Regions from separate parts of the Rhizobium leguminosarum genome, predicted to be linked through region 1. Evidence: riboswitches for the same ligand, from Rfam matches in the RefSeq annotation. Region 1 holds a riboswitch; each other region holds the start of a gene.
What was found. A riboswitch is a leader RNA that binds a small molecule or an ion and turns the genes downstream of it on or off. The one in region 1 is predicted to bind FMN.
Positions count from the first base shown of each region.

Region 2: another riboswitch for FMN. It lies ahead of ribN (riboflavin transporter RibN); the one in region 1 lies ahead of BA011_RS11570 (6,7-dimethyl-8-ribityllumazine synthase).
Region 3: another riboswitch for FMN. It lies ahead of ribB (3,4-dihydroxy-2-butanone-4-phosphate synthase); the one in region 1 lies ahead of BA011_RS11570 (6,7-dimethyl-8-ribityllumazine synthase).

Region 1 covers NZ_CP016286.1:2,297,914-2,308,289, forward strand. The annotation lists gene BA011_RS11515 (MFS transporter) at 1-380, opposite strand, end outside; gene BA011_RS11520 (winged helix-turn-helix domain-containing protein) at 377-1,027, opposite strand; gene BA011_RS11525 (class I SAM-dependent methyltransferase) at 1,187-1,870, shown strand; gene BA011_RS11530 (ABC transporter ATP-binding protein) at 1,851-2,669, opposite strand; gene BA011_RS11535 (FecCD family ABC transporter permease) at 2,678-3,715, opposite strand; gene BA011_RS11540 (FecCD family ABC transporter permease) at 3,712-4,716, opposite strand; gene BA011_RS11545 (ABC transporter substrate-binding protein) at 4,736-5,704, opposite strand; gene BA011_RS11550 (adenylate/guanylate cyclase domain-containing protein) at 5,853-6,959, opposite strand; gene BA011_RS11555 (hypothetical protein) at 7,175-7,399, shown strand; gene BA011_RS11560 (GCG_CRPN prefix-to-repeats domain-containing protein) at 7,514-7,822, opposite strand; gene BA011_RS11565 (SRPBCC family protein) at 8,008-8,454, opposite strand; FMN riboswitch at 8,699-8,841, shown strand; gene BA011_RS11570 (6,7-dimethyl-8-ribityllumazine synthase) at 8,920-9,354, shown strand; gene BA011_RS11575 (VOC family protein) at 9,614-10,303, shown strand.
Region 2 covers NZ_CP016286.1:841,846-852,221, forward strand. The annotation lists gene clpP (ATP-dependent Clp endopeptidase proteolytic subunit ClpP) at 322-957, shown strand; gene clpX (ATP-dependent Clp protease ATP-binding subunit ClpX) at 1,254-2,531, shown strand; gene lon (endopeptidase La) at 2,936-5,353, shown strand; gene hupB (DNA-binding protein HupB) at 5,560-5,835, shown strand; FMN riboswitch at 6,070-6,224, shown strand; partial or broken gene ribN (riboflavin transporter RibN) at 6,309-7,216, shown strand; gene BA011_RS04375 (esterase-like activity of phytase family protein) at 7,300-9,510, shown strand; gene BA011_RS04380 (aldo/keto reductase) at 9,600-10,376, opposite strand, start outside.
Region 3 covers NZ_CP016286.1:1,795,056-1,805,431, forward strand. The annotation lists gene BA011_RS08990 (transketolase) at 1-447, opposite strand, end outside; gene BA011_RS08995 (ABC transporter permease) at 653-1,633, shown strand; gene BA011_RS09000 (sugar ABC transporter substrate-binding protein) at 1,751-2,680, shown strand; gene BA011_RS09005 (sugar ABC transporter ATP-binding protein) at 2,709-4,187, shown strand; gene BA011_RS09010 (SDR family oxidoreductase) at 4,210-4,998, shown strand; gene BA011_RS09020 (glucose 1-dehydrogenase) at 5,271-6,053, shown strand; FMN riboswitch at 6,239-6,433, shown strand; gene ribB (3,4-dihydroxy-2-butanone-4-phosphate synthase) at 6,560-7,195, shown strand; gene BA011_RS09030 (IS1182 family transposase) at 7,374-8,705, opposite strand; gene BA011_RS09035 (SDR family oxidoreductase) at 8,939-9,706, opposite strand; gene BA011_RS09040 (DMT family transporter) at 10,033-10,376, shown strand, end outside.

The DNA of each region.
Region 1 (10,376 bases):
GCGATATCGGGAACCATCGCCTGCTTGGCCGCATCGGAGGGGCCGCGCAGCACGCCCATGGCAAAGACGAGCGGCAGCAGCACCGGCATGCCGAGCATGCCGAAGAGATCGAGAAGCGGCACCAGAGCGACCACGAGCACCGAGGCGGTGTCGCAGATGATGGCGATGCTCTTGGCGCCGGCGCGGTCGATCAGCGGTCCGCCGAGCGCCTTGGCGATAACATAGGGCAGCATCTCCATCATTGCCGTCAGGCCTGTCAGCACCGGGCTGCCCGTCGTGCTCAGCACCAGCCAGGGAATTGCGATGGTCGAAAGCCGCGTGCCGGAGAGCGAGAATGTCTCGGCAGCCGCGAGCGCCAGGAACGGCCCGCCCCGTCTCACTGCTTATCCTCCCCTTCGCAATGCGGAACGCGGCCCGGATAGGGAAAGGCGTGCAACATGACATAGAAGGGAACCATGCCGGATTCCTGCGACGCCGCCTCCCCGAGCGGTGGGGCCGCCCGCATCGCCTCCAGGATGATGTCGCGCAACCGGTTCGTCAGGGCCTCGGCCTGTGCCGCCGTCATCGGGATGATGATGTCGTCGGCAGCCGTCGCCTTGCGCCATTCAGCCGGCAGCTCGGCATATTCCTCCAGCGCCTGCTGCATCTGGCCGACCTGCAGCGAGAGTGCGGCCTGGTTGAAGGCGATGTCGAGATCGAGCGCCTCCCCTTCGGCCTCACTTGGCGGCACCGAGGTCAGCTCATGGCCGGCGCGCCACCAGCGGTCGCGCCGCGAGGCATGCGGCGCCTCCTCGATGAAGCCGTACTGAGCAAGCTGGCGCAGATGATAGCTCGTCGCACCGCTGTTCAGGCCGAGCCGCGCGGCAAGCTGCGTCGCCGTGGCAGGCCCATCGATCCTGAGCATGCCGAGCATGCGCAGTCGGACAGGATGCGCCAGCGCCTTCAGCGCGGTCGGCTCGGGCACGACCCGGCTAACGGTGCGGGCAGCGGCGGCATCTGCGGCAGGTTTGGTGTGCGGATGTTTCATGCGCGAAGCATATAATCGCAAACATATCTTTGCAAAACTTTCTTTGCAAAAAATTTGACGGCTGTGGAAGGCGCTCGAAAACCGGCTTCTGATCTAGCCAAGCATGACCACGCATTTTAAGACCGTCACCGTGATCGGCATGATGCGAGGGGCAAGAGGATGGCTGAGGAAGCGCAGAAAAACATCGGCACGTGGTATATCGATCCAGATGCCGAGGACAGGATGGCCGATGGGCATGCGCCAATCTGGCGCCACCTGATCGACCTCATCGTTGAGCGGGACCTGACCGACAAGAGTGTGCTTGATTTCGGTTGCAATCAGGGCGGCCTGCTGCGGCACCTCAATGCGATACGCCCGTTCCGCAAGGCGCTCGGCATCGACATCGCCGAAACCTCGATCGCCAAGGCAGAGACGCTGAAAGGCAACCTGCCGATCCAGCACCAGGTTGGCGGCCAGCTGGAAGGCTGGGCTGAGGAATTCGATCTGGCCATCAGCCACGAGGTCATCTACCTCGTTCCCGATATCAACGCCCACGCCGCCGATATCTGGCGAGCGCTGAAGCCGGGCGGCGTCTATTATGCGGTGACGGGATGCCATACCGACAACCCGCTCTGGCCGAAATGGCGCGAGTTCGTCGCCAACCGTACGAATACTGTCGTTCAGGATCGATCGATCACCGATTATGGCCGCGCCTTCGAAAAGGCGGGCTTTCAGGTTTCGGCCCGCAAGCTCGAATATGACGGCTTCATCCCCTTCGTCGCGGACGGATGGACGCCGGACTTCGCCGATGCGCTGACTTACTATACCCAGACTAAAATCGTCTTCAGGCTGGTGAAGCGCTAATCCCAGTTTCGGCCCGCTGAAGCCGCATCAGCTCGACGTCGAAATGCGGCGGGCTGTCCGGACCGACCTGGACGAAGCGGCCCCTAACGCGGAAGATTTGCTGGATCAGCTCGCATTCGGCCAGCTCGTGCGGTGCGCCGTCAAATCTGAGCTGTCCCTTTTCGAGCAGCGAGATGCGGTCACTGACGGCGATTGCCTGGTTGATGTCGTGGATCGCCATGACGACGGTGACGCCCTTTTCCCGGCTCAGACGATGCACCAGGTCGAGCACTTCGACCTGGTAGCCGATATCGAGGAAGGACGTCGGCTCATCGAGCAACAGGATCTCCGCTTCCTGCGCAAGGGCGGCTGATATCCACGCCCTTTGCCGCTCGCCCCCGGACAGTTCCCGAAGGCTGCGATCGGCAAGTCCTGTAAGTCCGGTGCTTTCGAGCGCCCATTCGATCGCCTTCTCGTCGCCGCTGTCATAGGAGCGGAACAGACCGACATGCGGATAGCGGCCCTGCCGGACGAGTTGGGCGACAGTCATCTCGTCCGGTGCGGCCGGCTGTTGCGGCAAGAATGCCAACCTCCTCGCCAGCATCCGCCGCGACATCGAGGTGACAGCAACGCCGTCCAGCGACGCCTTGCCCTCCGCCGGTTTGATCAGGCCTGCAAGCGCATGCAGCGCCGTGCTCTTGCCCGAGCCGTTCGGACCGATCAGCGCTCGAATCTCGCCCTTTTCAAGCGAAAGTCTGAAGCTGGTGAGAGCCTTTCGCTGGCCGTACATCACCGACAGGTCAGAGCAGGACAATGGCATTTTCGGCCTCACATGGTTTTGCGCAGCAGCGCGAGCAGAAGCGGCACGCCGAAAACAGCCGTCACCACCCCGATCGGGATTTCCTCCGCCTGTCCCAGCAGCCGGCCGGCGAGATCGCCGAGCGTGACGATGATGGCGCCGAGCACGATCGTCAGGGCAAGCGACAGGATGAAATTCCTCCCCGCCAAAAAGCGGGCGAGATGCGGCACGATGAGTCCGACGAAGACGACCGGACCGACCGCGCCGACGGCGCTCGCCGCAAGTGCGCAAGACACGATCAGCACGAGCGTGAACTGCCGCCGATAGGCAAGCCCGAAGGACCGGGCGACGGGCGCATCGAATTGCAGCAGCATCAGCGGCCGGTAAATGACCGGCAACATTGCCAGTCCGGCGATCGTGAACGGCAGCAGGAAGAGCGCGTGATCCCAGCTGCGGGCATAAAGGCTGCCCGAAAGCCATTCGAGAATGATTTCGATGCGGGCCGATCCCCATCCGGCGATGAGGCCGATCGCCACCGCATGCAGCACAGCGCCGACCGCCACACCGCAGAGCGTGATGCGCAGGGCACTCAGGCCGAGCCGAAAGGCAAGCAGATAGATGGCGCCGCCGGCGAGCATGCCGCCGGCGAGCCCGGCAGCGGGCAGCCAGGCGACCGGCAGCTCGGCAAGCGTGTTCGAGCCGGGCTGGAAGATATAGACGGTGAACAGCAGGAAGATCGTGACGGAGAGCGTCGCCCCTTGCGACACACCCATCAGCGACGGGTCGGCAAGCGGATTGCGGGTGATGGTCTGTAACAGATATCCCGCCAGCGAAAAATGGATGCCGGCCAGGATGCCGGTGACGATGCGCGGAAGCCGGATATCGAGGATGATCGAACGTGCTTCGGAGGAGCCGCTGCCAGTCAGCACGGCAACGACATCAGCGATCGGAATGTCGGCGACGCCGAGGAAGATCGCAGCGGCAAGCGACAGGACCGCCAATGCGGCAAGCGCGGCAACCATCCACACGGCTGCGGAACCGCCCCTTGTCGATACCGAAGCGCTCATCGCGTCTCACCTGCAAGGTTGAGCTGCCCGCGCTGGATGAGGTAAATGAAGACGGGACCGCCGAGCAGCGCGGTAATGATGCCGACTGGCAGCTCGCGCGGAATGGCGACGCTGCGGGCGATAACGTCGGCGACTGTGACGATCAGCGCGCCGAGGGCGGCGGATAATCCGATCTCCCATCCCGTGCCCTGCGGCTTGAGCAGCCGCGCGACATGGGGAGCGGCAAGGCCGACGAAAGCGACCGGCCCGGCGACCGGTGCGACACCTGCCACCGGGATGACTGCGAGAATGAGGATGAGAGGTTTCCATAGGCCGAGCTGAAGCCCCATGCCGGCCGCCGCATGATCGCTCAGCATGAACATGCCGATCACGCGCCGGAGAGCGAGCGCCCCGACGACACCAGTGATTGTCCAGGGCAGCATGTAGGCGAGATGTGACCAGGTGCGCCCCTGGAAGCCGCCGGCCAGCCAAAAGAGCAGCGATGCCGATTGGGGGCCGGTCAGCAGCAGCACATAGGTGGTGATCGCGCCGAGAAAGAGGGAGATGCTGACGCCGCCGAGCGCGAGCTGCAAGGGCCGCCCCTGCCCGCCGCGCGACACCCAGAATGTTACCGAGGCAGCCGCGAGCCCGCCGGCAAGGCCGATGAAGGGATAATAGATGGGCGACAGCCAGGGCACGAACACGAAACAGCAAACGATCGGCGCAACCGCCCCCGATGTCACCCCGGTGATGCCGGGATCGGCCAGCGGATTGCGCGTGAGCGTCTGCAGCACATAGCCGGAAACGGCAAGCCCCGCCCCGCCGGCAACGGCCGTCAGGCTGCGCGGCAGGCGCAGCGTCCAGACCAGGATGGATTCGATCTTCCCGTCGGGTGCGAGGAGCACGCGGAACGCCGTCTCGATCGAAATCGGCTTTGCGCCGACCAGCAATCCGAGCATCACCGCCAGCATGGAGGCCATGACGATGAGCCCAATGGCCAGAGACGATTGCCGCGAGCTCATCGCAAGTCTTTTCCGCTGCTTAGTTCTGCAGTTCGGCGGGGATCAGCTTGGCGGCCTCCGCTTTGACATCAATGGCCGGGAACGTGTCGGGATAGAGATAATGTGCGGCCTCGCGCAGGACGATTTCGCGGGCGATCGGGCCATTGGTCTCGACCCACTGGTCGCCGACATAGAAGACCCGGTTGTTCTTGACCGCCGACAGCTGCGACCAGATCGGATTGCTCTCATGCGGACGATCCGGGCCGGAATCATAGATGAAGATGACCTCGGGGTCCTTCTCCAGCATGGTTTCGAGGCTGAGATCGATGCCGAATTCACCACCTGGGCTCTTCGGCCCCGGAATATTGTCACCGCCGATTGCGGCGACGATCGAAGCCGAGGTATTTTCCGTGTGGAAGGCGAAAGGTGTTGCGCCGCCCCACATGATCAGGAAGCGGGGATGAACATCCTTCGGCGCCTTGGCTGCGTATTCTGCAAGATGCTTGCGGAAATCGGCATTCAGCTGCTCGCCGCGTTCGGGCTTGCCGAGCAGCTTCGAAAGCGCGGCGGTTTCGCTGTAGCTCTCTTCGAGCAGTTCCATATTGTAAGCGACATAGGGGGCGATGTTCTGCAGCTGCGCCGCGTTGCCGACGGTATAGCGGCGGATCGCGATGATCAGGTCCGGCTTGGCTTCGGAAAGAAGTTCCAGATTGGGCTTGGCACGCTGGCCGATCTGCTTCATCCCGGAGGTCAGGCCAAGCAGGAAATCGGGTTCGCGGCCCGCCGTCATATAGGTGCTCGCAACGGGCTTGATGCCGAGCGCCAGCGCGACGTCATCGGCGAAATAGGAAATCGAGGCAATGCGCTTCGGCTGCGCCGGGACTTCGACGGTGACGCCGCGGTCGTCAATGATCGAGACTTTCTTGCCCTCTTCGGCCTGAGCGGCCGCTCCCATCAGCATTGCAGCCAGACCCAGAGCAGAGAAAAATGTGCGTGCGTATAGAGCCATGTGTGAAACCTCCGTCCAATGTGCGGACAGGCTTTAGCCAAAAAAGCGGAGTTTAACAATCATGATTCTCTTGCAGGATTTCGGGGTTGGACAAAAGTGGCAGCCGGGAGGACACGCCCCGTATCCGGCACCTGGCCTGCCTTGCGGCTCAACTCTCCGGCAGGGTGAAGACCGCGCAAGGCTGGGCAATGCCGCGCAAGGTATGCTCTCCGAGCGGCGTCAGCGCCGTCGCCGTATTCGCTGCCACCGCGCCCGAGATCAGCACGCTTCGGCCGAGCGGCTTGCAGAGCCCTTCCAGCCGGCTGACCAGATTGACGGCGGGGCCGATGGCGGTAAAGTCCAGCCGGTCGGCTGCGCCGATATTGCCCCACAGGATCTCCCCGAAATGCAGCGCCGCGCCGAAGGGCAGCGGCGCCAGCCCCTGCGCCAGGCGTATCTGGTCGAGATGGGCCATGCCGGCACGGCTGGCAGCAACCGCCCTGAGTGCTGCCTCGCAGGCTTCCCGGTCTCCGTGGCACACCCTTCCTGCGTCGTCGGAAGCGCCCATGACCGGAAAGATCGCCAGCACGCCGTCGCCCATGAATTTCAGCACCTCGCCGCCGAAGGCGTGCACCGCGCCTGCGACGCGGTCGAACCATGCGTCAAGCGTCGCAATCATCGCATGCGGCTCCGTCACCTCCGAAAGCGCGGTGAAATCGCGCAGATCGGCGCAGAGAAGAGCGGCACGGATGGTTTCGCCGTTGCCGCGGGCAAGCTCGCCGGCCTGCACCCGGGCGGCACTACGCCGGCCGAGATAGGCTTCGAGCAGAGCTGCCCGCGCCTCCCGCGCCGCGAGTGCTGCGAGCGGTGCGGCGGCAAAACGCGCAACCTCGCGCAGCCTGTCGGCGTCGGCCGGAGCGAATGCGCCCGCCCCTGCCCGGTTGTCGATACCCGCCCAGCCGAGCATGGGACTATCCTGCGAAGGCCCTATTCGCTCCTCCCATACCGGCCCAAGCCCGGTCAGCCAGTCGCGCCCGGCCTCGCTCTGCGGAGCCGCGGCAAAGGCCAGCGCCTCGATGACAGCACCGGTCTCGGCCCGCCACAACCAGGTGCGCCGCGCAATGATCGGATGCGGCACCGAAAGCGTCAGCGTGCCGCCGGAAAGCGGCAGTCCGTCGGCCAGCAGCCGGCGCCCGAGCTCGGCCAGAAACCGTTCGGGACCAGGCGAGGCTCCGGCCTCATCAACCAGCCAGGCAAGGGGAGACGGCAGATCCATCGCTTAACATCGCACGCCCACGTGGACGTCCGCAAGGACATCCCCCGGGTGATCGTGGGGACGTTTCCAGCAACTCGGCCTGTCGCCCGCAAAGGCCGTCCGCATCGGCTGTCGAAAACATTCGGCGTGGTGGAAAACAAAAAATAAACACTTTAAACTTGCGCGACTTTGATTCCATTATAGGGTCGTTCGTCATCGTGTGATTGAGGGGTGCGATGGGCACGATATTCTGGCCGAAAGATCCGCTGGATGGGAATGACATGACGCTGCTGACGTCGATCCTTCGGCGATGGTGCGAAAGACATCAGGTCGAGCTGACGGCGGAGGAGAGCAGCCGCAAGGCGAAGGAACTCGTCGAATGGTTCGAATTCGGCGTCAAGGACCCGGTCGAGCTCGAGGAGCTGATCGACGACAAGTACTGGCTCGTCAGCAGGATCTGACTGTATCGGACAAATCGGGAGGACGCTGCCGGTCAGCGTCGTGAAGCTGTCTCATCAGAAAAGGCCGGGCGAAAATCGCCCCGGCCTTCGTCCATCTCCAACTAAGCAAGACCCTTAATCATAATCCCGCCAACGGCGGTCGCGATCCCAGCGCCGCTCATGGCGCCAGCGCGGGCCATCCCAATCCCGGTGACGCCGCTCCCAGCCCCAGCGGGGCGGACCACCGTAGAAAGCTACCGGCGGTGGGCGGCGCCAGTTTCGCCGGCATTCGCCCCAGCGCGTCAGATGCCAGCCGCGACCGCAGGCGTAGTCGACCTTTGTGACATTGCTCTGGACATTGATTGTCCCCATCGGCATCGCCTGCGCTGTGCCGAACGAGAGGCTGCCAGCGAGCAAGGCAGCCGCGATAGAAAGTGCCTTCATCGAGAACTCCATTTCAATCCAGCCGTCCACACCTTATGACCGCCAAATTGAACTGGAGATGAACTGCGCGTTCATGTTTGCGGGAGAAAAAGAAGCGCTTCCGCACGGCTGGTCAGAGCGCTCGCCGACCGCTGTTGTCGCAACGGCAAGCGCTTCAGAACCGCCCCGCCGCCCGCAAAAATTGTTCATGTCCTGCCGTAAAAAGGATCGGGACCCGGATCACCCCCGGCGGCGACCTCGGTCAGCCGTCCGAGATAATGTGCCCAGCCTTCCGCATGGCCGGCGCATTGCTCGGCGCTCGGCAGACCGCTATGGGTGAGCCGCAGCAGCGTTCCGCCCCCCTGCTCGATCAGGTCGATCTCGACTAGGCTCGACCCCGGCGGCACCACCTCGCTGCCGTCCCAGCCGAAGCTGTAGGCAAGGCGATGAACCGGCACCACCTCGCGAAACGAGCCGCGCGCAAAGCGCGCGCCGGTAACGTTGACGAGATAGAGCCCGCCGGGCTGCGGCTCGACCTGCGCTTCCGTTCCCATCCAGCGCAGGATCTTTTCCGGGTCGGTCATCAACGCGAACACCGCAGCCGGCGGCGCCGCGATATGCGCCTCGCGGTGGACGACAAAGGGGTCTTGCATCTCTCTCTCCCATGGTTTCCATGGCCCTGCCCGTCTCCGGTGGAGACGGCGCAGCCTGTCTTGCCGCTATTCTGACGTGAATGTCCTCACGCACAGCATGTAGGCGCAAGCCCATCCTCCGCAAGAGGGCTTGCCCGTCGCGATCGACCAACAAGCGAAATCGCCGCGTCGGGAGCGCTGATCCAGCATTAGTCGCGAAGCATTTCGGCCTATTGCCAGCCCGTCACCTTCCCCCTATTGTTCGCGCCGTTCTCAGGGCGGGGTGCAAGTCCCTACCGGCGGTATGCAATTTAGATTGCGAGCCCGCGAGCGCCTTCTCAGGAAGGGTCAGCAGATCAGGTGAGATGCCTGAGCCGACGGTCATAGTCCGGATGAAAGAGAACGTGCGTTCCTGCCGCCCTTGCGGCTGTCGGGGACGTTCGTGATCGCCTTGGGTGATGTGTCTGTTCGCCAAAGGAGATTACCATGACACCCACCCGCTATGCCTTCGTCAAAGCCAGCTGGCACGCCGATATCGTCGACCGCGCCCTAGATGGCTTCCATCAGCTTATTCCGCCCGAGCAGATCGATGTGTTCGATGTTCCCGGCGCATTCGAGATGCCGCTGCTGTCGCGCGATCTTGCGGCAACCGGACGCTATGCCGCTGTCGTTGCCGCCGCCTTCGTCGTCGACGGCGGAATCTACCGCCACGAATTCGTCGCCCAGGCCGTCGTCGATGGGCTGATGCGCGCCGGCATGGATACCGGTGTGCCGGTGCTGTCGGTTTCGCTGACGCCGCATCAGTATCAGGAAACCGTGCACCACAAACAGATCTACCGAGCACATTTCGTCGAGAAAGGGCGCGAGGCAGCAAAGGCGGCTCTGACGATTGGCAAAACCCGCGCCGCTCTCGCTGCGTAGGGACTTCCTGCACCCCGGCTCGACGAGCCGCAGGACGACAGACGAAGGTGGCGGGGAACCGACCCCGCCGCCTCATCGGATCGACATGACCGCACCAACCGCACGAATCGAGAGCGACGCGCCGTGTGTCGCAGCGGAATCCGCCAATACCGGCCAAATCAGACAGAATAATTGATTCGACGACCCCACCGCGCCGTGGTCAACTTGGCCCGTCACGTGTCCGCAATTCTCAAGACATCCAGAACCCAAGGAGCTTAAGATGAGCAATGCACTGCGCAGCGAATCCCCCATTGAGACCCCGAGAACACAGCCCGTCGACACCAAGCTCGAGGTGGTCGTCATCCCCGTTTCCGACGTCGACCGCGCCAAACGTTTTTACGACGGCTTGGGCTGGCGGCTCGACGCCGACTTCGCCAATGATGCCGACTTTCGGGTGATCCAGTTTACGCCGCCCGGCTCCGGCTGCGCGATCATCTTCGGCAAGAACGTCACCGCCGCAGCCCCCGGCTCAGCCCAGGGGCTCTATCTTATCGTCTCCGACATCGAGGCCGCCCGCCGCGATCTCATCGCCCGCGGCGTCGAGGTGAGCGAAGTGTTCCACGACGCGGCCGGCGTTTATGCCGGCAAGGACGAACCCTATCTGTTCGGGCGGCTCCGCATTGCCGGCCGCGATCCCGATCACCGCAGCTACCGCTCCTTTGCCTCCTTCAAGGATCCCGACGGCAACGGCTGGCTGTTCCAGGAAGTCACCACGCGCCTGCCGGGACGCATCGATACCGACGGGACGACATTCACCAACTCAACCGATCTCGCGTCAGCCATGCGCCGTGCGGCGACCGCGCACGGCGAACACGAGAAACGGAACGGCGGCAAACACGACGAGAACTGGCCGGACTGGTACGCCGAATACATGGTCAGCGAACAGGCCGGTAAGCAGCTGCCCTTATAGGGCAAGGGCGGCGACCAGACGGCGACATCATTCGAGAGAAACATCCCGGCGGGTACCGCACGTGCCGCGCCGG
Region 2 (10,376 bases), 1.5 Mb from region 1:
GGGTAAACGTGCATGAGTATTGTCGAATAGAGTAAGCCTTCCTTCATCCTGTCATGGAGAAAAGCCGGGGGAGACCGTACAAAGAGCTCGCCGTTAACAGGCGTTTGAGGGAAAGAGGCTCAATGCATGTCGCCCGGAAGTGTGCAGCGGTTCCGGGATAACGACATGCATGAAAAGAAGGAGCTTAGCCGCCTTGCCCCGCCTTCTTAACGTTATCCTCATGCGTGTCTTGAAGAGAAGGGCCGGGACACTCTATGTAGGGGTAAGAGATTTTTCTTTGATTCCCGGCGCCGGCCGGCGAGACGTTGACAAAGGACGCACATGAGAAACCCAGTCGATACCGCAATGGCCCTCGTTCCGATGGTCGTGGAACAGACCAACCGCGGTGAACGCTCCTACGACATTTATTCCCGCCTGTTGAAGGAACGCATCATCTTCCTGACAGGTGCTGTCGAGGACCATATGGCGACGCTCGTCTGCGCCCAGCTGCTCTTCCTCGAGGCGGAAAACCCGAAGAAGGAAATCGCCCTCTACATCAATTCGCCCGGTGGCGTCGTCACCGCCGGTATGGCGATCTACGATACGATGCAGTTCATCAAGCCCGCGGTTTCGACGCTCTGCATCGGCCAGGCCGCGTCCATGGGCTCGCTGCTTCTCGCAGCCGGCCACAAGGACATGCGCTTTGCCACGCCGAATTCACGCATCATGGTGCACCAGCCCTCGGGCGGCTTTCAGGGCCAGGCTTCGGACATCGAGCGTCATGCCCGCGACATCCTCAAGATGAAGCGCCGCCTGAACGAGGTCTACGTCAAGCACACGGGCCGGACCTATGAGGAAGTTGAAAAGACGCTCGATCGTGACCATTTCATGGATGCGGACGAAGCCCAGAGCTGGGGCGTGATCGACAAGGTTCTGACGTCGCGCCTCGAAATGGAAGGCGAGCAGGCTAGTAATTAATAGGGATGGTGTTTTCCTCGCCACAGTTCTATCCCATTTGTGATTGAACAAGGGCTTTCATCCGGCGACGAAGACGCTAATAGTAACTATTAATGCTATGTTGAATTTTTATGACATAGCATTCGGCATTCGAAGGGGAATTCGTTGCCGCCGGGGCCAGGACATGATTGGTTGGGCCCGGTTCGTAGCCCCTGAAGCCCTTCTCGGCAAAGGCTCCGGAAACGGAGTGCCGCCAGGAGCTGATAGAGTGGACCGCGATTTCGCCTTGAAATGCGGCGTGCTGGAAGGAAAGTGATATGAGCAAGGTCAGCGGCAGCAACGGCGGCGACTCCAAGAACACTCTTTATTGTTCGTTCTGCGGAAAGAGCCAGCACGAAGTCCGGAAACTGATTGCCGGACCGACCGTCTTCATCTGCGATGAATGCGTCGAATTGTGCATGGACATCATCCGTGAGGAAAACAAGTCCTCGATGGTCAAGTCCCGCGACGGCGTTCCGACGCCCCAGGACATCATCAAGGTCCTCGACGAATATGTCATCGGCCAGCGGCAGGCGAAGAAGATCCTGTCGGTAGCCGTACACAACCATTACAAGCGCCTGGCGCACGCCTCCAAGAACGGCGAAGTCGAGCTGGCGAAGTCGAACATCATGCTCGTCGGTCCGACCGGCTGCGGCAAAACTTATCTTGCCCAGACGCTTGCCCGCATCATCGACGTTCCCTTCACCATGGCTGATGCGACGACGCTGACCGAGGCCGGTTATGTCGGCGAGGATGTCGAAAACATCATCCTGAAGCTGCTGCAGTCGGCCGACTACAACGTCGAGCGTGCACAGCGCGGCATCGTCTACATCGACGAAGTCGACAAGATTTCGCGCAAGTCCGACAACCCCTCGATTACCCGTGACGTCTCGGGCGAGGGCGTGCAGCAGGCGCTGCTGAAGATCATGGAAGGCACGGTCGCTTCCGTTCCGCCGCAGGGCGGCCGCAAGCACCCGCAGCAGGAATTCCTGCAGGTCGACACGACGAACATCCTGTTCATCTGCGGCGGCGCTTTTGCCGGCCTCGACAAGATCATCTCTGCCCGTGGCGAGAAGACCTCGATCGGCTTTGGCGCTAGCGTCAAGTCGCAGGATGACCGCCGCGTCGGCGAGGTTCTGCGCGAACTGGAGCCTGAAGATCTGGTCAAGTTCGGCCTGATCCCTGAGTTCATCGGCCGCTTGCCGGTTCTGGCGACGCTCGAGGACCTCGATGAGGACGCGCTGATCCAGATCCTGTCCGAGCCGAAGAACGCGTTGATCAAGCAGTATCAGCGCCTGTTCGAGATGGAAGACGTGGAATTGAACTTCCACGAGGACGCTCTTCGCGAAATCGCCCGCAAGGCGATCGTGCGCAAGACCGGCGCCCGCGGCCTTCGCTCGATCATGGAGAAGATCCTGCTCGACACGATGTTCGAACTGCCGACGCTGGAAGGTGTGCGCGAGGTCGTCATCTCCGAGGAAGTGGTGCGCGGTTCGGCCCGTCCGCTTTACATCTATGCCGATCGCCAGGAAGAAAAAGCCAACGCTTCGGCGTGATCTTTACCGCTTTCGCGTGATTATTTTGGGGGCTTGCCATAGGCAGGCCCCTTTCTATTTGAAAAACCATGCAAGGCACTGTTAGTATTTGCCCGTGGGAACCGAAATTGCCTTTGCCGATGTTGCGCAAGGGATCGTGCTTGGCAATGATGCAATGTTTCCGTAAGCCTCTTGCTGGTGTTTGTATTTTAGCCGGCTCGGAAGTGGTAAGCGCCGGTCCAGCCACGCGCTTCATAGTGTTGGCGTTCCGTTGTAATAATGCCGTCACATCCGAGGGACGCGGGCGTTAGCGTGGCTTGAAAAGCGTAGTCAGAACCTCCACTTGTAGCAACAAGTGAGAGTGCCGGCCGGTCCCAAGCGGCCGTGCAGAGAGCCCGGCAACGGGACGATGGAAAGGACATAAAATGACGAAGAAAACGTCTGTAGCGAGCAGCACTGCCTACCCTGTTCTGCCCCTGCGCGACATCGTGGTTTTCCCGCATATGATCGTGCCGCTGTTCGTCGGACGGGAAAAGTCGATCCGTGCGCTCGAAGAGGTCATGGGTTCCGACAAGCAGATCATGCTGGTGACGCAGATCAACGCCAGCGACGACGATCCGGATCCTTCCGCGATCCACAATGTCGGCACCGTGGCAAACGTGCTGCAGCTCTTGAAGCTGCCCGACGGCACCGTCAAGGTTCTGGTCGAAGGCCGCGCCCGCGCCGAGATCGACACCTATACCAGCCGTGAGGATTTCTATGAGGCGCTTGGCCATGTGCTCGAGGAGCCGCATGACGATCCGGTCGAACTGGAAGCCTTGTCGCGTTCGGTCGTCTCCGAATTCGAGAGCTACGTGAAGCTCAACAAGAAGATTTCGCCCGAAGTGGTCGGCGCCGCAAGCCAGATCGACGACTATTCCAAGCTCGCCGATACGGTCGCCTCGCATCTGTCGATCAAGATCACCGAGAAGCAGGAGATGCTGGAAACCACCAGCGTCAAGCAGCGCCTCGAAAAGGCCCTCGGCTTCATGGAAGGCGAGATCTCGGTGCTGCAGGTCGAAAAGCGCATCCGCTCGCGCGTCAAGCGCCAGATGGAGAAGACTCAGCGCGAGTATTACCTCAATGAACAGATGAAGGCGATCCAGAAGGAACTCGGCGACGGCGAGGAAGGCCGCGACGAGATGAGCGAACTGGAAGAGCGCATCTCCAAGACCAAGCTGTCCAAGGAAGCCCGTGAAAAGGCCGATGCGGAGCTGAAGAAGCTGCGCCAGATGAGCCCGATGTCGGCGGAAGCCACCGTCGTGCGCAATTATCTGGACTGGCTGCTCGGCATTCCCTGGGGCAAGAAGTCGAAGATCAAGGCCGATCTCAACAATGCCGAGAAGATCCTCGAAGCCGATCACTTCGGTCTCGACAAGGTCAAGGAGCGCATCGTCGAATATCTGGCCGTGCAGGCCCGTGCTACCAAGATCAAGGGCCCTATCCTCTGCCTCGTCGGCCCTCCGGGCGTCGGCAAGACCTCGCTCGCCCAGTCGATCGCCAAGGCGACCGGCCGTGAGTATGTCCGCATGGCGCTTGGCGGCGTTCGCGACGAAGCCGAAATCCGTGGTCACCGCCGCACCTATATCGGCTCGATGCCCGGCAAAGTCATCCAGTCGATGAAGAAGGCGAAGAAGTCCAACCCGCTGTTCCTGCTCGACGAAATCGACAAGCTCGGCCAGGACTATCGCGGCGATCCGTCTTCGGCTCTGCTCGAAGTGCTCGATCCGGCGCAGAACATGACCTTCATGGACCACTATCTGGAAGTCGAGTACGACCTGTCGGATGTGATGTTCATCACGACGGCGAATACACTGAATATTCCAGCGCCCCTGATGGATCGCATGGAGATCATCCGTATCGCCGGCTACACCGAGGATGAAAAGCGCGAGATCGCCAAGCGGCACCTGCTGCCGAAGGCCATCAAGGAACATGCGTTGCAGCCGGAAGAATTCTCGGTCAGCGACGACGCCCTGATGGCGATCAGCCAGCAGTACACCCGCGAAGCCGGCGTCCGCAACTTCGAACGCGAACTGATGAAACTCGCCCGCAAGGCGGTCACCGAGATCATCAAGGGCAAGACGAAGGCCGTTCACGTGACGGCGGCCAACATCTCCGACTACCTGGGCGTCCCGCGCTTCCGCCATGGCGAAGCAGAGGGCGAGGATCAGGTCGGCGTCGTGACCGGTCTTGCCTGGACGGAAGTCGGTGGCGAGCTGCTGACCATCGAAGGCGTGATGATGCCGGGCAAGGGCCGCATGACGGTCACCGGCAATCTGAAGGAAGTCATGAAGGAATCGATCTCGGCAGCGGCCTCCTATGTCCGCTCGCGCGCTGTCGATTTCGGCATCGAGCCGCCGCGCTTCGACAAGAGCGACATCCACGTGCACGTGCCGGAAGGCGCGACGCCGAAGGATGGCCCCTCGGCCGGCGTCGCCATGGCAACCGCGATCGTCTCGATCATGACCGGGATCCCGGTGGACAGGCATGTGGCCATGACCGGTGAAATCACCCTTCGCGGCCGTGTGCTGCCGATCGGCGGTCTCAAGGAAAAGTTGCTCGCAGCGCTTCGCGGCGGCATCAAGAAGGTGCTGATTCCGGAGGAAAACGCCAAGGACCTGGCGGAGATTCCTGATAACGTGAAGAACAACATGGAGATCATCCCGGTATCCCGCATGGGCGAGGTGATCAAGCATGCGTTGATCCGGCGGCCGGAGCCGATCGAATGGGACGGCACGGTGGAAACGCCGGTCATCGCAACGGTCGAAGGCCTCGATGAGACAGGCGCAACCATAGCGCATTGAGTGGCCTTTGCCACATTTATGCCCAATTGGCCCAAAACACGCAAAAAGGCTGGCGGAAACGCCAGCCTTTTTTGTGAAAACGTCATGTAGACGCTTGCTTTTCCTTGATTTGCAGGGCTTTTGGGTTTTCGGCGGGCCTGATGAAACCTATTCTGCGCCTAGCTTACTTTTGAGTCGTTTCATACCATTTAGAAAGGGGTGGAAACATGAACAAGAATGAACTCGTGTCCGCAGTAGCCGAAAAGGCAGGACTGACGAAGTCTGACGCGGCTTCCGCTGTTGACGCGGTTTTTGACGTTGTCCAGGCTGAACTCAAGAACAAGGGCGACATCCGCCTCGCGGGTTTCGGCAGCTTCACCGTTTCTCATCGTGCCGCATCGAAGGGCCGTAACCCGTCGACGGGCGCTGAAGTCGACATTCCGGCTCGCAACGTTCCGAAATTCACGCCCGGCAAGGGCCTGAAGGACGCCGTCAACGGCTGATCTGAGATTATCCACCAGCCGGAAACGAGACCAGCTGTGCAGGATTTGAGAGGGGTTCGGCTTTGCCGAACCCCTTTTGCTTTAGAGCATGATGCCGAAAAGTGTGAGCGGTTTTCGGACGACATCATGCTCTACTTTTTGATTTAGATTCGGATTCAGATTTTAGGCCGATCCGGCCTAAAATCATCTGGATCTAGGAGCACTTGCCGCCGCGCGGGCTTTGATCTACGACGTTTCTGTTCTCAGGGCGGGGTGAAACTCCCCACCGGCGGTAAGGGTTTCGGCTCGAGCCCGCGAGCGCCTTTCCCCGTGTCCAAGCGGGGGAGGGGTCAGCAGATCCGGTGCGATTCCGGAGCCGACGGTTAAAGTCCGGATGGAAGAGAATGAGCGTCGGTCGTGCGAGGGTGGGGATCCGCCATGTCGTTCGTGTCCGTGCCTCATGCGTCCTGATTTATGTTGGTCCCTGGTCACGGATGAAAGACATGAATCAGAATTCCCTTGCAGTCGAGCCGTCCCGCGCCGTTGTCGGCGCACTTTGGATGGTCCTTGCCGGCATTGCCTTTTCGCTTCTCAACGTCGTCACCCAATGGCTGACGATGAAGCTTGCCTTTCCCTCGGCGTCGGCAGCCTTCTGGCAATATGGCTTCGCCTTCCTGTTTTCGCTGCCGTTCCTGAAGAGGCTCGGCCTTGCAGCGATGTGCACACACTATCCCTGGCGCCATCTTGCGCGCGTCGCGCTTGCCGCGCTCGGCGTCGAGGCTTGGGTTGCCGGCCTTGCCACGGTGCCGATCTGGCAGGCGATTGCACTGGTGATGACCTCGCCCTTCTTCATCATTCTGGGCGCCCGGCTATTTCTGGGTGAGCGTGTCGGCCCGGCCCGCTGGGCTGCGACGGCGGCGGGCTTCACCGGGGCGATGATCATTCTGCAGCCATGGTCTGATGGTTTTGGCTGGGCGGCTCTCTTGCCTGTGCTTTCGGCGCTGCTGTGGGGCGGCTCGTCGCTGATCACCAAGAGCCTGACAGGCATCGAACGGCCGGAGACGATCACCGTCTGGCTGCTCGTTCTGCTGACGCCGATAAATGGCGGGCTGGCGCTTGCGGCAGGTTTTGCAGTGCGACGGGTGCAACCCTTGCCCTGTTGCTGCTGGCGGGGCTGCTGACTGCCGTAGCGCAGTATTTCCTGACGCTCGCCTATGCTGCAGCCGATGCCGCCTACGTCCAGCCGTTCGACGATCTGAAGCTGCCGTTGAACGTGCTGGCCGGTTGGCTGTTCTTCGGTTATGCGCCGGCGGGCTACCTCTGGCTGGGAGCGGCTCTTATTCTCTCCGCTTCTCTGTTCATCATGCGCAACGAGATGCGCCGGGAGCGGAAACTCGCCTGACATGATCTGACGCAAAATGCCGCATCTGTCATGCCTCTGTCATGCCGCTCCCGCAGAAAACTCATGTTTCGAATGTTCGACACATGGGGGATTTCATGACAATTTCATCGCGCAAGGCAGCGCTTGCTGCCGTGCTTCTCGCATCCGTTGCCTTCCCGGCCGCGGCCGAGCCGGTTTTCAACCGCATCGCTTCCTTCCCGGTCGCAGAGAACCTGCCGGTCGACAAGGACAAGCTGTCGGTGAGCTCCGCCGAGATCATCACCGCGACCGACGACGGCAACACGCTGATCTATAGCGACAGCCCGCTCGGCGCGATCGGCTTTATCGACATTACCGATGCCAAGGGCCCCAAGGCCGGCGGCGCGCTGATGATGGACGGCGAGCCGACTTCGGTCACCTCGAGCGCCGGCAAGGCGTTCGTTGCCGTCAACACCTCCGAAAGCAAGGCGAAGCCCTCGGGCCGTCTGGCGATCGTCGACGTGGCGAGCAAGAAGATCGAAAGCACGTGCGATCTCGGCGGTCAGCCGGATTCGATCGCCCTCAACAAGGACAAGACGCTCGGCGCCATAGCGATCGAAAACGAGCGCGACGAAGACGTCAATGACGGCAAGATCCCGCAGATGCCGGCCGGCGATCTCGTCGTCTTCCAGGTCAAGAACGGCACCGTCGATTGCGGCACCATCAAGCACGTGGCGCTGACCGGGCTTACCGGCGTCGCCCCGGAGGATCCGGAGCCGGAATTCGTCGCCTTCAACAGCCTGAATGAGATTGCCCTGACGCTGCAGGAAAACAACGAGATCGTCATCATCGACGCCAACACGGCTGAAGTGAAGACGCATTTCTCCGCCGGCAGCGTCGATCTCTCCGGTATCGACACCAAGCGTGACGGCGCCCTGAAATTCTCAGGCGAAGCCAAAGGCGTGCTGCGCGAGCCCGACGCCGTGAAGTGGCTGGACGACAACCGCCTCGTCGTCGCCAATGAAGGCGACTACCAGGGCGGCTCACGCGGCTTCACCATCTTCGACAAGACGGGCAAGCTTCTCTACGAATCGGGCGCTTCCTTCGAACGCGCCGTCGCCCATATCGGCCACTATCCGGAAAGCCGCTCGGGATCGAAGGGTGTCGAGCCCGAAGGCCTCGAAGCCGCCAAGTTCGGCGACATCAATTATTTCTTCCTGCTCGCCGAACGTGCCTCGGTCGTCGGCGTCTATAAGGATACCGGCGCCGATCCCGAACTCGTCCAGCTGCTGCCATCAGGCATTTCGCCGGAAGGCGCGATCGCCATTCCCGCCCGCAATCTCTTTGCGACCGCCAACGAGGTCGATCTCGGCAAGGATGGCGGCACGCGTTCGCATGTGATGATCTACGAGCGCTCGGAAGGCGAGAAGGCCTATCCGCAGATCGTTTCCGCCGAGAAGGACGGCAATCCGATCGGCTTTGCAGCCCTTTCGGGTCTCGCCGCCGTTCCGGGCAAACCGGGCATGCTCTACGCCGTCAGTGACAGCGTTCTGGGCTCGCAGCCGACGATCTACTCGATCGATGCCAGCAAGAAGCCGGCCGTCATCATCGACGCCCTCGTCGTCAAGCGTGACGGCGCCCCGGCCCAGAAGCTCGACATCGAAGGCATCGCGGCTGCCGCCGATGGCTCCTTCTGGCTCGCCTCGGAAGGCTACAGCGAGCGTCTCGTCCCGCACGCCCTCTACAACGTCAATGCCAAGGGCGACATCAGGGCCGAGATCGCCCTGCCGAAGGAGCTCGTCGCCAACGAAATCCGCTACGGCTTCGAAGGCGTGACCATTGTCGGTACCGGCGACGACATCACGCTCTGGATGGCGGTCCAGCGTGAGTGGAGCGACGACGAGAAGGGCTTCGTCAAGCTCGTCTCCTACAATCCGAAGAAGAAGGAATGGGGTGCCGTTCGCTATCCGCTCGACAAGACGGAAAGCGGCTGGGTCGGCCTGTCGGAAATCTCGGCTCAGGGCGACAGCGTTTACATCATCGAGCGCGACAATCTCGTCGGCGATGCCGCCAGGCTGAAGAAGCTCTACAAGGTGGCGATATCGGAGCTGAAGCCCGCCAAGCTCGGCGGCGAGTTGCCGGTCGTCAAGAAGACCGAAGCCCATGACTTCCTCGGTGAGCTGAAGTCTGCCACCAACGGCTATGTGCTGGACAAGCTCGAAGGCTTCACTTTCGACGCGTCGGGCAAGCCCTACGCGGTCACCGACAATGACGGCGTCAGCGACTCCTCCGGCGAGACCCTGTTCTTCCCGGTCGACCTGACCGCCACGAACTGAGCTTCTGATAGTTACACGACAGAAAAATGGCCGGGCGAAAACCCGGCCATTTTGCCTTTCGGCCATTTGCATTTTGGAATATCGATAGCCTACCAGCGCTGGTGCACATGCGGCGCGATCAGCCGCTCATAGATCTCGCGCGTTGCCGCCATGACATCGGCTGACAGCGGCGCAAGGTCGGCGGCAGCCGCGTTGGCCCTGGCCTGCTCGGCATTGCGGGCGCCGGGGATGACGACGGTGACAGCGTCGCTCATCAGAATCCAGCGGAGCGCGAAGGCAGCCATGGTCGTGCCCTCGGGCACCAGCTTGCGCACCTCTTCCACCGCCTGCAGGCCGACCTCGAAGGGAACGCCGGCAAAGGTCTCGCCGACATCGAAGGCCTCGCCGTTGCGGTTGAAATTGCGGTGGTCGTCGCTGGCAAAATGTGTGTCCCGGGTGATCTTGCCGGAGAGAAGACCGCTGGCGAGCGGCACACGGGCGATGATCGCCACATTCCTGCGGCGCGCTTCCTGGAAGAAGAGGTGGTCGGGGCGCTGGCGGAAGATGTTGTAGATGATCTGGATGCTGACGACGCCGGGATATTCGATCGCCTTCAGCCCGTCTTCGACCTTTTCGACGCTGACACCGTAACCCTTGATCTTGCCGGCCTTCTGCAGCGCGTTCAGGCCCTCGAAGACCTCAGGCTGGTAAAGCACTTCGCGCGGCGGGCAGTGGAGCTGCACGAGGTCGAGGCTGTCGACGGCAAGATTCGCCAGGCTGCGGTCGATGAAGCCTTCAAGATTAGCCTTGGTGTAGCCTTCGGCGACATGCGGGTTGAGGCGGCGGCCCGCCTTGGTGGCGACCATCGGGCGTTCGCCACCGCGCGT
Region 3 (10,376 bases), 500 kb from region 1:
CATCTCACCGTCGCCGGTGACGACATAGGTGTGATATTTCGCACCTGAGAGTTTGGCGGCTTTTGCCATTCCTATTGCGACTGGAAGACCGTGGCCGAGTGGCCCGGTATTCGTTTCGACGCCAGGAACCTTGTTGCAATTTGGATGCCCGTTCAGCCTCGAATGCGGCTGCAAAAAGGTGGAAATCTCTTCCTCCGGGATGAAGCCGCGTTTTGCGAGCGTCACATACAGCGCGCATGCAGTATGTCCCTTCGAAAGAACGAACCTGTCGCGGTCGGGGTGCTTCGGTTGATCGGGCCAAACATTCAGCACACGAAAATAGAGGGCAGTCAAAATGTCGATGACCGACATTTCCCCGCCAATATGGCCGGCGCCCGCTTCAAAGACCGCCTGGAGATCGCGCAATCGGATCTCGCGAGCGACCCGCTCGAGTTCTGTCGTATTCATGGATTCCTCTCATGCATAAATATTCAGTCATCAATATTTTTGCACAAGACAACGATTAGTCAAGCCCTTTAAGTGCTACACCAACAGTTGCAAGTCTAGAAATCCTGTTGACAGCCGGAAAGCAACTTGTTAATGAATTTTCCAGCATCGGTGAATATTTATTCTGAGAATGAATTAGCAGTCAGCCTAGGCATAGGGAGGAACAATGGTGGCGCTCGATATCAATGAACACGGGCTTTCGTCCGGCGCCTGGTTGAACAAGCTCAAGGGTGCCACCGGCCCGCTCGTGGGGTTGCTCGCGCTTTGCGTCTTCCTGAGCCTCAGCACCGACACGTTTCTTTCGGTTCGGAACGGCCTCAACATCCTCGATCAGATCACTGTCCTCGGCATCATGGCCGTCGGAATGACCTTCGTCATCCTGATCGGCGGGATCGATCTTTCCGTCGGCTCGGCGCTCGCTCTTGCGATGATGGTCATGGGCTGGACTGCGAATGTCGCCGGCCTACCGCTGCCGGTCGGGATCGCTTTTGCTCTGGTCGCAGCGGGCGTTTCGGGGCTGATCGTCGGACTTCTGGTGACGCAGTTCAGGGTTCCAGCGTTTATTGCCACTCTTGCGATGATGTCCGCGGCTCGCGGCGTCGCAAATATGATCACCGACGGCCAGCAGATCGTCGGATTCCCCGACTGGTTCATGATGCTGGCAATCGATCGCCATTTCGGCGTGTTGACAGCCACCGTGTTTCTCATGCTTGCGGTTGTTCTTGCGGCCTGGCTTTTCCTGCACTTCCGGTCCGAAGGTCGCATGCTCTACGCGGTGGGAGGAAATCCGGAAGTCGCGCGCCTTGCGGGTATCAACGTCCCGCTCGTGACGATTGGCGTCTACGTCGCAAGTTCAGTCCTTGCGGGGCTCGCAGGCATCGTACTCGCCGCCAGGCTGGATTCCGTCCAGCCGTCCAGCGGTCTGGGCTATGAATTGGACACCATCGCAGCGGTCGTCATCGGCGGGACTTCGCTCTCGGGCGGCGCGGGCGGCATCGGTGGAACGCTGATCGGCGTTCTTATCATCGGCGTCCTTCGTAACGGGCTCAATCTTCTCAACGTCTCGCCGTTCCTGCAGCAGGTGATCATCGGCATCGTCATCGTGCTCGCGGTCGGCGCCGAGACCATTCGTCGGCGTCGCGCCTGACGAGCGGGGTCCGCCGCGTTGGCGGACCCGGAATTCCGCCCCAAAAATTTGGGGCGGATCAATACCCCTAGGGGGAGGACATACCCGAGGGTTCCATCAAACAACGGAGGAAATACAATGAAAATAGCGCGCATCATGCTCGCGTCTGCTGCACTGCTCGGCCTCACGCTCGGGCCCGTACAAGCTGCGGAACTGAAGAAGCTCGGCCTGGCCGTTGCGAACCTTCAGGCAAACTTCTTCAACCAGATCAAGCAATCGGTCGAAGCCGAAGCCAAGAAGCGCGGCATCGAAGTCATCACGGTCGACGCAAAGGGCGACGGGCCGACGCAGGTAAACCAGATCCAGGACCTCCTGACCCAGAAGATCGACGCGCTGATCTACATTCCGGCAGGTGCGGCGGCTGCGACCGTTCCGGTCAAACTCGCGAAGAGCGCTGGTATTCCGGTCGTGAACGTTGACCGCAACGCCGAGGGAGCACCCGGCGATACCTTCCTTGCAACGGATTCCGTCGCGTCTGCCAAGGCCGTGTGCGACTACATTCTGAAGGAAGCCGGCGGCAAGGGGAAGATGGTCATCATCCACGGCCAGAAGGGCACAACGCCGGAAGTCGATCGTTCGAAGGGTTGCGCTGAATCTCTCAAGGCATATCCTGATGTCAAGGTTGTCGCCGAACAGTTCTCGAACATCTGGAGCCAGGACGAAGGCTTCCAGATCATGCAGAATATGCTGCAGGCAAATCCTGACGTTTCCATCGTGTTCGCCCAGGCCGACGGCCTCGCACTTGGCGCCGCTCAGGCGATCAAGGTCGCCAATCCGTCGCAGAAGATCGTCGTTGGCGGCTTCGATGGCGACACCGCGGCTCTCGAAGCGCTCAGCAAGGGCGTCTTCAACGTAACGGCGACACAGCAGACGCAGAAGATGGGCCGCGATGCGGTCGAAAATGCCGCCAAACTTGTCGCCGGAGAAAAGGTACCCCCGGTGCAGCTTATGGATGCCACGCTGACAACCAAGGAAAACGTCGCAGGCTTCATCGCCAACCATCCATAATGAAGTCGAGGTCTTGAGGAGGTGTGCCGTGACTGATCCAGTTCTTTCCCTGAGGGGCATATCCAAATGGTATGGGCCGCTCCAGGTTCTGAAGAATGTCAGCTTGGACGTCTATCCGGGCGAAGTGGTTGCACTTCTCGGTGAAAACGGAGCGGGCAAGTCAACACTATCCGGCATCATCGCCGGGTCCCGCACACCATCCGAAGGATCAATGACATGGCTGGGGCAGCCTTATGCCCCGGCCACCCCAAGGGAAGCGATCGACAAGGGCGTTGTCCTGATCCATCAGGAACTGCAGCTTCTGCCGCAGCTGTCGATCGCGGAAAACGTCTTCATCGGACGCTGGCTGATGAAGAACGGCGTCGTCGACCGCGCCCAGATGGTTCGCCGGGCCCAGGACCAGCTCGCTCGCTTGAACCTTCACATCCCCGCAACGCGAACGGTCGCCGGCCTTTCCACGGCAAATCAGCAACTTATCGAGATCGCCAAGGCGCTGGCTCTCAACGCAAAGCTCCTGATCCTCGATGAGCCGACAGCCGCCCTTGGCGGCGCGGAGACGGAAGCTCTCTTCGAACAGGTTCGCAAGCTTCGATCAGAAGGCGTCGGCATCGTCTACATTTCCCACCGTATGGAAGAGATCAAGCAGATAACCGACCGGATCGTCGTTCTTCGTGACGGGGAGCGGGTGCAAGAATTCTCAGACAGCGCGACCCCGGTGCGAACGATTGTCGAGAGCATGGTCGGGCGCCCGCTTGACCGTTTGTTCCCTACCCTGCCGGTTCCGACAGATCGTCCGGTACTCCAGGTGTCCGGGCTGAGCTCGCCGGACAACTCGTTCCGTGACGTTACCTTCGAGGTCCGGGCCGGGGAAATTCTGGGGATCGCCGGATTGGTCGGCGCCGGCCGCACCGAACTGGTGCGTGCGATTTCGGGAGCAGATCCAATCAGTGCTGGTTCGATCAAGCTGGAAGGCGAGGAACTGAGGCTGCGAGATCCGGCGGACGCGATCGCCAAGGGTATCGTGATGGTTCCGGAAGACCGCAAGGAGCAGGGCCTGATCGTCGGGCACCGGATCAGCGAGAACATTATCTACGCCAATCTTGACAAACTCGGCGGCGGTTGGATCACGCCGCGCATCAAGCGTTCGTTTGCAGAAAAGGCAGTTTCCAAGTTCGGCGTAAAGGGCCGTGCTGAACAGCACGCCTCGGACCTATCCGGCGGTAACCAGCAGAAGGTCGTGATCGCGAAGTGGCTGATGCGCGATCCCAAGGTCGTCGTGCTCGACGAACCGACGAGAGGCATCGACGTCGGCGCCCGAGCGGGCATCTACGACATCATCGTCAATCTTGCCAAACAGGGCGTGGCGGTCATCGTCGTAAGCTCAGACCTCGAAGAAGTTCTCGGAGTCTCCAATCGCATTCTCGTGCTTGCGCAGGGCAAACAGGCGGGGATTCTCAATCGTGACCAGGCAAATGACGTTTCGGTCATGGAGCTAGCCACCATCTAAACAGACACAGAAAGGAAGAGCGGTGTCCGACATCACTCTGAACGCCCCGAAGCTTTTCGATCTCAGCGGCAAGGTTGCCATCGTTACCGGAGCCGGGAGCGGCATTGGGCAGCGCATTGCCATCGGCCTTGCGCAATGCGGCGCCGACGTGGCGCTGCTCGACCGCCGAACCGACGACGGGCTGGCCAAGACGGCTGAACATATTCGCGCCGCCGGCCGCCGCTCGATCCAGATCGCGGCGGATGTCACGAGCAAATCTTCCCTTGGAGATGCAATAGCACGTACCGAGGCCGATCTCGGCCCATTGACACTTGCAGTCAACGCGGCGGGCATCGCTAACGCAAACCCGGCGGAAGAGATGGAGGAGGACCAATATCAGACGTTGATGGATATCAACCTGAAAGGCGTCTTTCTTTCCTGCCAGGCAGAGGCTCGCGCCATGCTGAAGAATGGACGCGGCTCCATCGTCAACATCGCTTCCATGTCGGGTGTGATCGTAAACCGCGGGCTGAGCCAGGCGCACTATAACGCCTCCAAGGCCGGCGTGATCCATATGTCGAAGTCCATGGCGATGGAATGGGTCGACCGCGGCATTCGCGTCAACACCATCTCCCCCGGATACACGGCAACGCCCATGAACACCCGTCCGGAGATGGTCCACCAGACCAAGCTCTTCGAAGAGCAGACGCCGATGCAGCGCATGGCAGCGGTGGACGAGATGGTAGGCCCGGCGGTGTTCCTGCTGTCGAATGCGGCAAGTTTCGTGACCGGCGTCGATCTTCTCGTCGACGGCGGTTTCTGCTGCTGGTGATGCGATGAGAAAGCTCATTGCCGCCGCTGGAAAATGCACGGTCTCGCTTCCTCCCTGGCTGAGATCGAGGCGCTGAAGGGACTAACGGGTATGACGGCGTGCGATATCGTCGTCTGCCCGCCCTTCACGCCGATCGAACGGACGGAGAGCTCAGGCGTCGTCATCAGCGCTCAAGACTGCCTGAATTCACGACAACCAGTTGAGCTCCAATAATGATCGCATGGTAGGTCGCATCCACATTTGCTGTTTGTCGACGGACGTAAGGAAAGAGCATGAAACGCTTTGAGCAGAAGACTGTCGTCATTACCGGGGGAAGCCGCGGCATCGGAGCGGCGATCGCCAAACGCTTTGCGAAAGAAGGCGCCAATCTTGTCGTCTCGGCCAATGAGGACCTGGTTCACGGCGTTGCCGAACAGATCCGGGCCGAAGGCGGCAAGGCGATCTCCTTCATCGGCGACGTCACCGACAAGGCGAGCGTCACCGCCCTCTACGATGCCGCCGAGAAGGAATTCGGCTCGGTCGACGTCTCGATCCAGAATGCCGGCGTCATCACCATCGCCCGCGTCGAGGACCTGACCGAAAACGAATGGGACAAGGTCATGGCCGTCAACACCAAGGGCGTCTTCCTCTGCGCCCAGGAGGCGATATCAAGAATGCGCAAACACAAGCGCGGCGGCCGCATCATCAACACCGCCTCCGGCCAGGCCCGCGACGGCTTCATCTACACGCCGCATTATGCCGCCTCGAAAATGGGCGTCGTCGGCATCACCCAGAGCCTGGCCAAGGAAGTCGCGACCGAGAAGATCACCGTCAACGCCTTCTGCCCCGGCATCATCGAGACCGACATGTGGGCCTATAACGACCAGGCCTGGGGCAAGTTGCTCGGCAACTACGCCCCCGGCGAACTGATGAAGGAATGGGTCGAAGGCATCCCGATGAAACGGGCCGGCTCCGGCGAAGACGTCGCCGGCCTGGTCACCTTCCTCGCCAGCGATGACGCCGCCTATATCACCGGCCAGACGATCAATGTCGACGGCGGCCTGATCATGTCCTGATGCATGTCGCCCAAAAGTGCGCAGTGGTTTGGGGACAACGACACGAATCAAACCACCAACGAAACGCGGAAGGCCACGCCGTCGTCGCCTCCGTGTGAACAGTGTGTCCATCGGCGTTAGGGCAACCTTGCATTTTTGCCAGGTCGAGTGACCTTGCCATTTGCCTGTTTTTGATCCTATCTTTGAAATGTTCTCAGGGCGGGGTGTAACTCCCCACCGGCGGTATCAGGAGCAATCCTGGAGCCCGCGAGCGCTTCCGGCACTACAGCGCCGCGTGTCTTTCAGACGCGCAAAGGACGCTGTAGCACTATTGCTGGAAGGTCAGCAGATCCGGTGAGATGCCGGAGCCGACGGTATAGTCCGGATGGAAGAGGACAACACGGGCAGTCGCACTCCATCCCGGAGTCGGCTGACGTTTGTTCGCCCAAGGGAAGAAGGCTCGCTCACGGATTGAGCCGAGCAGACCATGTCAGCCCGCTGACATAACCCTTGAAAGGCCAGACAGCATGACTATCGCAAGAATTGAAGATGCCATATCAGCCATTGCCAGCGGCAAGATGGTCGTCGTCGTCGATGATCAGAACCGGGAAAACGAAGGCGATATCGTGGTCGCCGCCGATGCCGTCACCCCGGAAACGATCGCCTTCATGATGACCCACGCCCGCGGCCTCGTCTGCATCGCCATGGAAGGCGAGCGCCTCGATGCACTCGACATTCCGCTGATGGTGCCCAACAACACGGAATCGCACAAAACCGCCTTCACGGTTTCGGTCGATTATCTCAAGGGCACATCAACAGGCATCTCGGCTGCCGACCGCGCCGCCACCGTCCGCGCCCTAGTCGACGATCGCGCAAAGCCAGCCGAATTCGCCCGCCCCGGCCATATCTTCCCGTTGCGCGCCAACCCCCGCGGCGTGCTCGGCCGCCCCGGCCACACCGAAGCCGCCGTCGATCTCGCCCGCCTCGCCGGAAGGATCCCCGCCGGCGTCATCTGCGAAGTCGCCAATGACGACGGAACCATGTCCCGCCTGCCCGAACTCACGCTCTTCGCCGAACGCCACAACCTCCCCCTCGTCACTATCGAGGATCTGGTCGCCTATCTCGACCGCCAAGCAGAAAGAGACATACGCGAAGTCGCTTAATCTGCGCAAAGCCGCCAGCCCCCTCCTTCGAGGCCCCTGCGGGGCACCTCAGAGCTTGTGAAGCTTTTGAATCTGGTGCGTTTCTGGCCGGTCTTGGTTGGCCGATGCAATCGAGCGTCAGACGATTGCGAGGTGCGTTCGGATGGTCGCTTGTTGGCGTCTGGGTGATTGGGCTGGTTTAGCCGTTGGCAAGCCGATGGCCTTGCAAGATATTGTTGGTGAGTGCGTAGCAGAGCACGACGGCACGGACCTTTTCGATGCCGCGCACCGGCAATTGTCGCAGGTTCCAGTTGCGCCAGCGGGCATGGATGCATTCGCAGATCGAGCGGGGTTTGTACTGAGCCTTGCCCATCTCGCTTGCCATGCGAGCCCGCCAGGCTGGCACACCCGGACCGTCGCCGTGCCGCGGCAAGAAGGGATCGGTTCCGTGCTTGGACTGAGTGGGCGGACAAAAGACCTCAACCCCTTCGGCGTGCGCCCACTCGATATCTTCAGCGCTGCAAAAGCCGCCATCGGCGAGATAGCGCCGCGGCAGATGGCCGCTCAGCGCGCCCAACCGCTCCAGCATCGGCCGCATGAGGCCGCGATCGGAACCGGCATTGGTCACCTCGAGCCCGACCACGAGCTGCTCACCGGCCGCGCTCGCAACCTGCACATTATAACCTGGACGGAAGCCGCCGTCGGCCATCTTCATCACCCGCGCCTGTGCATCCGTGCTGGAGGCGCGCGGCTCCTTCGGCTTTTTGCCATTGCCACGCTTTTCTTCGCGTGCCTGGCGCCGGTGCTCGATCTCTTCAAGCGCGGCCTGGGCTGCTCTGACCCGCTCGCCACGCTCGCGCGCCGCTCGTTGCTTGGCCGCCTTGATGCGCCGATTGCTGGCATCCGAACGCGCATCAACCTCCTGCTTGAGCTGATCCACAACGGCCTCGGCAATCGAAAGATGCCGATCGAGCGTCGCCTTGCGGCTGAACGAGGCGGCGCCCGCGCTCGCCCGTACCCGCACGCCATCCTGCGCCAGACTATCGAGAGCGACGAGCCCGGCATTGGCAAGCGCCGCCAGATGCTCGCAAAGCAGCCGGTCGAGCAGATCGGCGCAACCAACCCGAAAATCCGCCAGCGTGTGATAGTTCACCGAGACACCGCCGCACAGCCAGCGATAAACGTCGTGGCTCCCGCACAGCCGTTCCAGCGCCCGCGCGCTGCCGACGCCGTCGCTGCTGGCATAGAGCCACAGCGCCAGCAAAAGCCGTGGTGAAATCGGTGGATGGCCCGGCCTGTGCTCACGCGCCTTGATCCGATCTTCGAGCCCGCTCAGATCCAGTCCCTCGACATAGCTCCAAATGACGCGCACCGCGTGATCCTGGCCGATCAAGCTGTCGATATCCACCACACGCAACTCGATCTGATCGCGCACCGGCTCGCGCATGCGCGCCGCACCGCCCGCCACCTGAGCACTTCGCCGCGCCTCATGCACCGGCAATCCTTCGAACAGCTCGTCGCCCACCATCATCCCCCAAGCAAATCAACCACCCAACAGAATCACAATCCAATCGCATCCGCCACCAAACATTCACAGCCTCTCAGGATGAGGCTGGAGAGAGGGCGTGCCAAGCCCCACGGCACCACAATTAGCCCTCATCCTGAGGCGCGCAGGCCGCAGGCCGGAGCCTCGAAGGACGAGGGCGGGTGGCTGGGTCCCAGACGCGAACGGCTGGTTACCACAGCACACCCTATTTCCTGCCCCTATGTCCGGCTGATCGAAACCCCACCATCCGCCAGCATCGCCGTGCCGGTCACGAAGCTCGACATGTCGGAGGCGAGGAAAAGCGCCGCATTGGCGATCTCTTCGGGTTGCGCCATGCGTTTCAGCGCATGCAATCCCTCGACGAAGGCGAGCACCTCCGGCGTGGCATCAGGCGCGTTGGTAATGCTGGCGGGTGTGTCGGTGCCGCCGGGAAGCAGTGCGTTGACGCGGATCTTCTGCGCTCCGAGTTCAGCGGCGAGCACCTGCACGAAACCGATCAACCCCGCCTTGCTCGCCGCATAGGCGGCCATGCCAGGCATGCCGACAGTGTGGCCGACGAAAGTCGAGGTGAAGATCAGCGATCCGCCGCCTTTTCCCATCACCGCCGACTGGTACTTGGCGCCGAGGAACGCGGCGGTGAGATTGGTCTCGATCGTCTCGCGCCAGCCCTCCAGCGACAGCCCGGCGACCGGCCCCATCTCACCGAGGATGCCGGCATTGTTGAAGGCGATGTCGAGCCTGCCGAAGCGCGAGACTGCCGTCTCGACGAGCCTTGCCTGCAGCGCCTCGTCCCTGACATCGCCTGATATGGCGACGGCCTGTCCGCCCTCCGCCTCGATTTCTGTGATGACGGCATCGAGCGCGTCCTGCCGCCGGCCGGTGACCACAAGCTTGGCGCCTTCCCGCGCAAAGAGTTTCGCCGCCGCGCGGCCGATGCCGGAGCTTGCGCCGGTGATGATTGCGATCTTGTCGTTGAGAAGTGTCATATCGGTCTCTCCTGGGTTGTTGCGATATCCGAGATGCTCAAACTTCAGACGATGCAGCCACCCGTTTCCCGCGTAGCACGAGAAAAACGCCTATGGCCGAACCGGCAGCTCGACGGCGCGTCCTCATCGACGCCTTGATTGCGGCGTCGGAAATATCGGAATTCATCTTATAAAACGGGGATTTGCGGAAACCTGTGTCCACGCCTGCGTTGACATCCGCGTTATTGTGCACCGCATCATCGATTTATGCTTTGTGTGACATTCATCCGATTCCCTTCATGCATCTTCGCGACTAAAAGGAGCGCACAGGTAACGGGAATCTCTTCATGCCGCGGTCATGCAATACTGAGGGCGCCATCTATATGAGCTTGGCGATGGCCGGCTTTTCCGCAAGCGACGCTCTGTCCAAATCGGTGATCGCCTATATGAACGCCGGCGAGATCATGTTCCTGCGCGGCCTCTTCACCAGCCTGCTCGTCTATCTGATCGCCTGGAGAATGGGCGCGCTGCGTTCCTGGCGCATCGTGCTGGAGCCGATGATCATCTTCAGGATCATCTGCGAGGCGCTCGCCGCCGTCACCTATATCACCGCGCTCGGCATGATGCCGATCGCCAACGCCTCGGCGATCCTGCAATCGCTGCCGTTGGTCGTCACCTTCGGCGCTGCCCT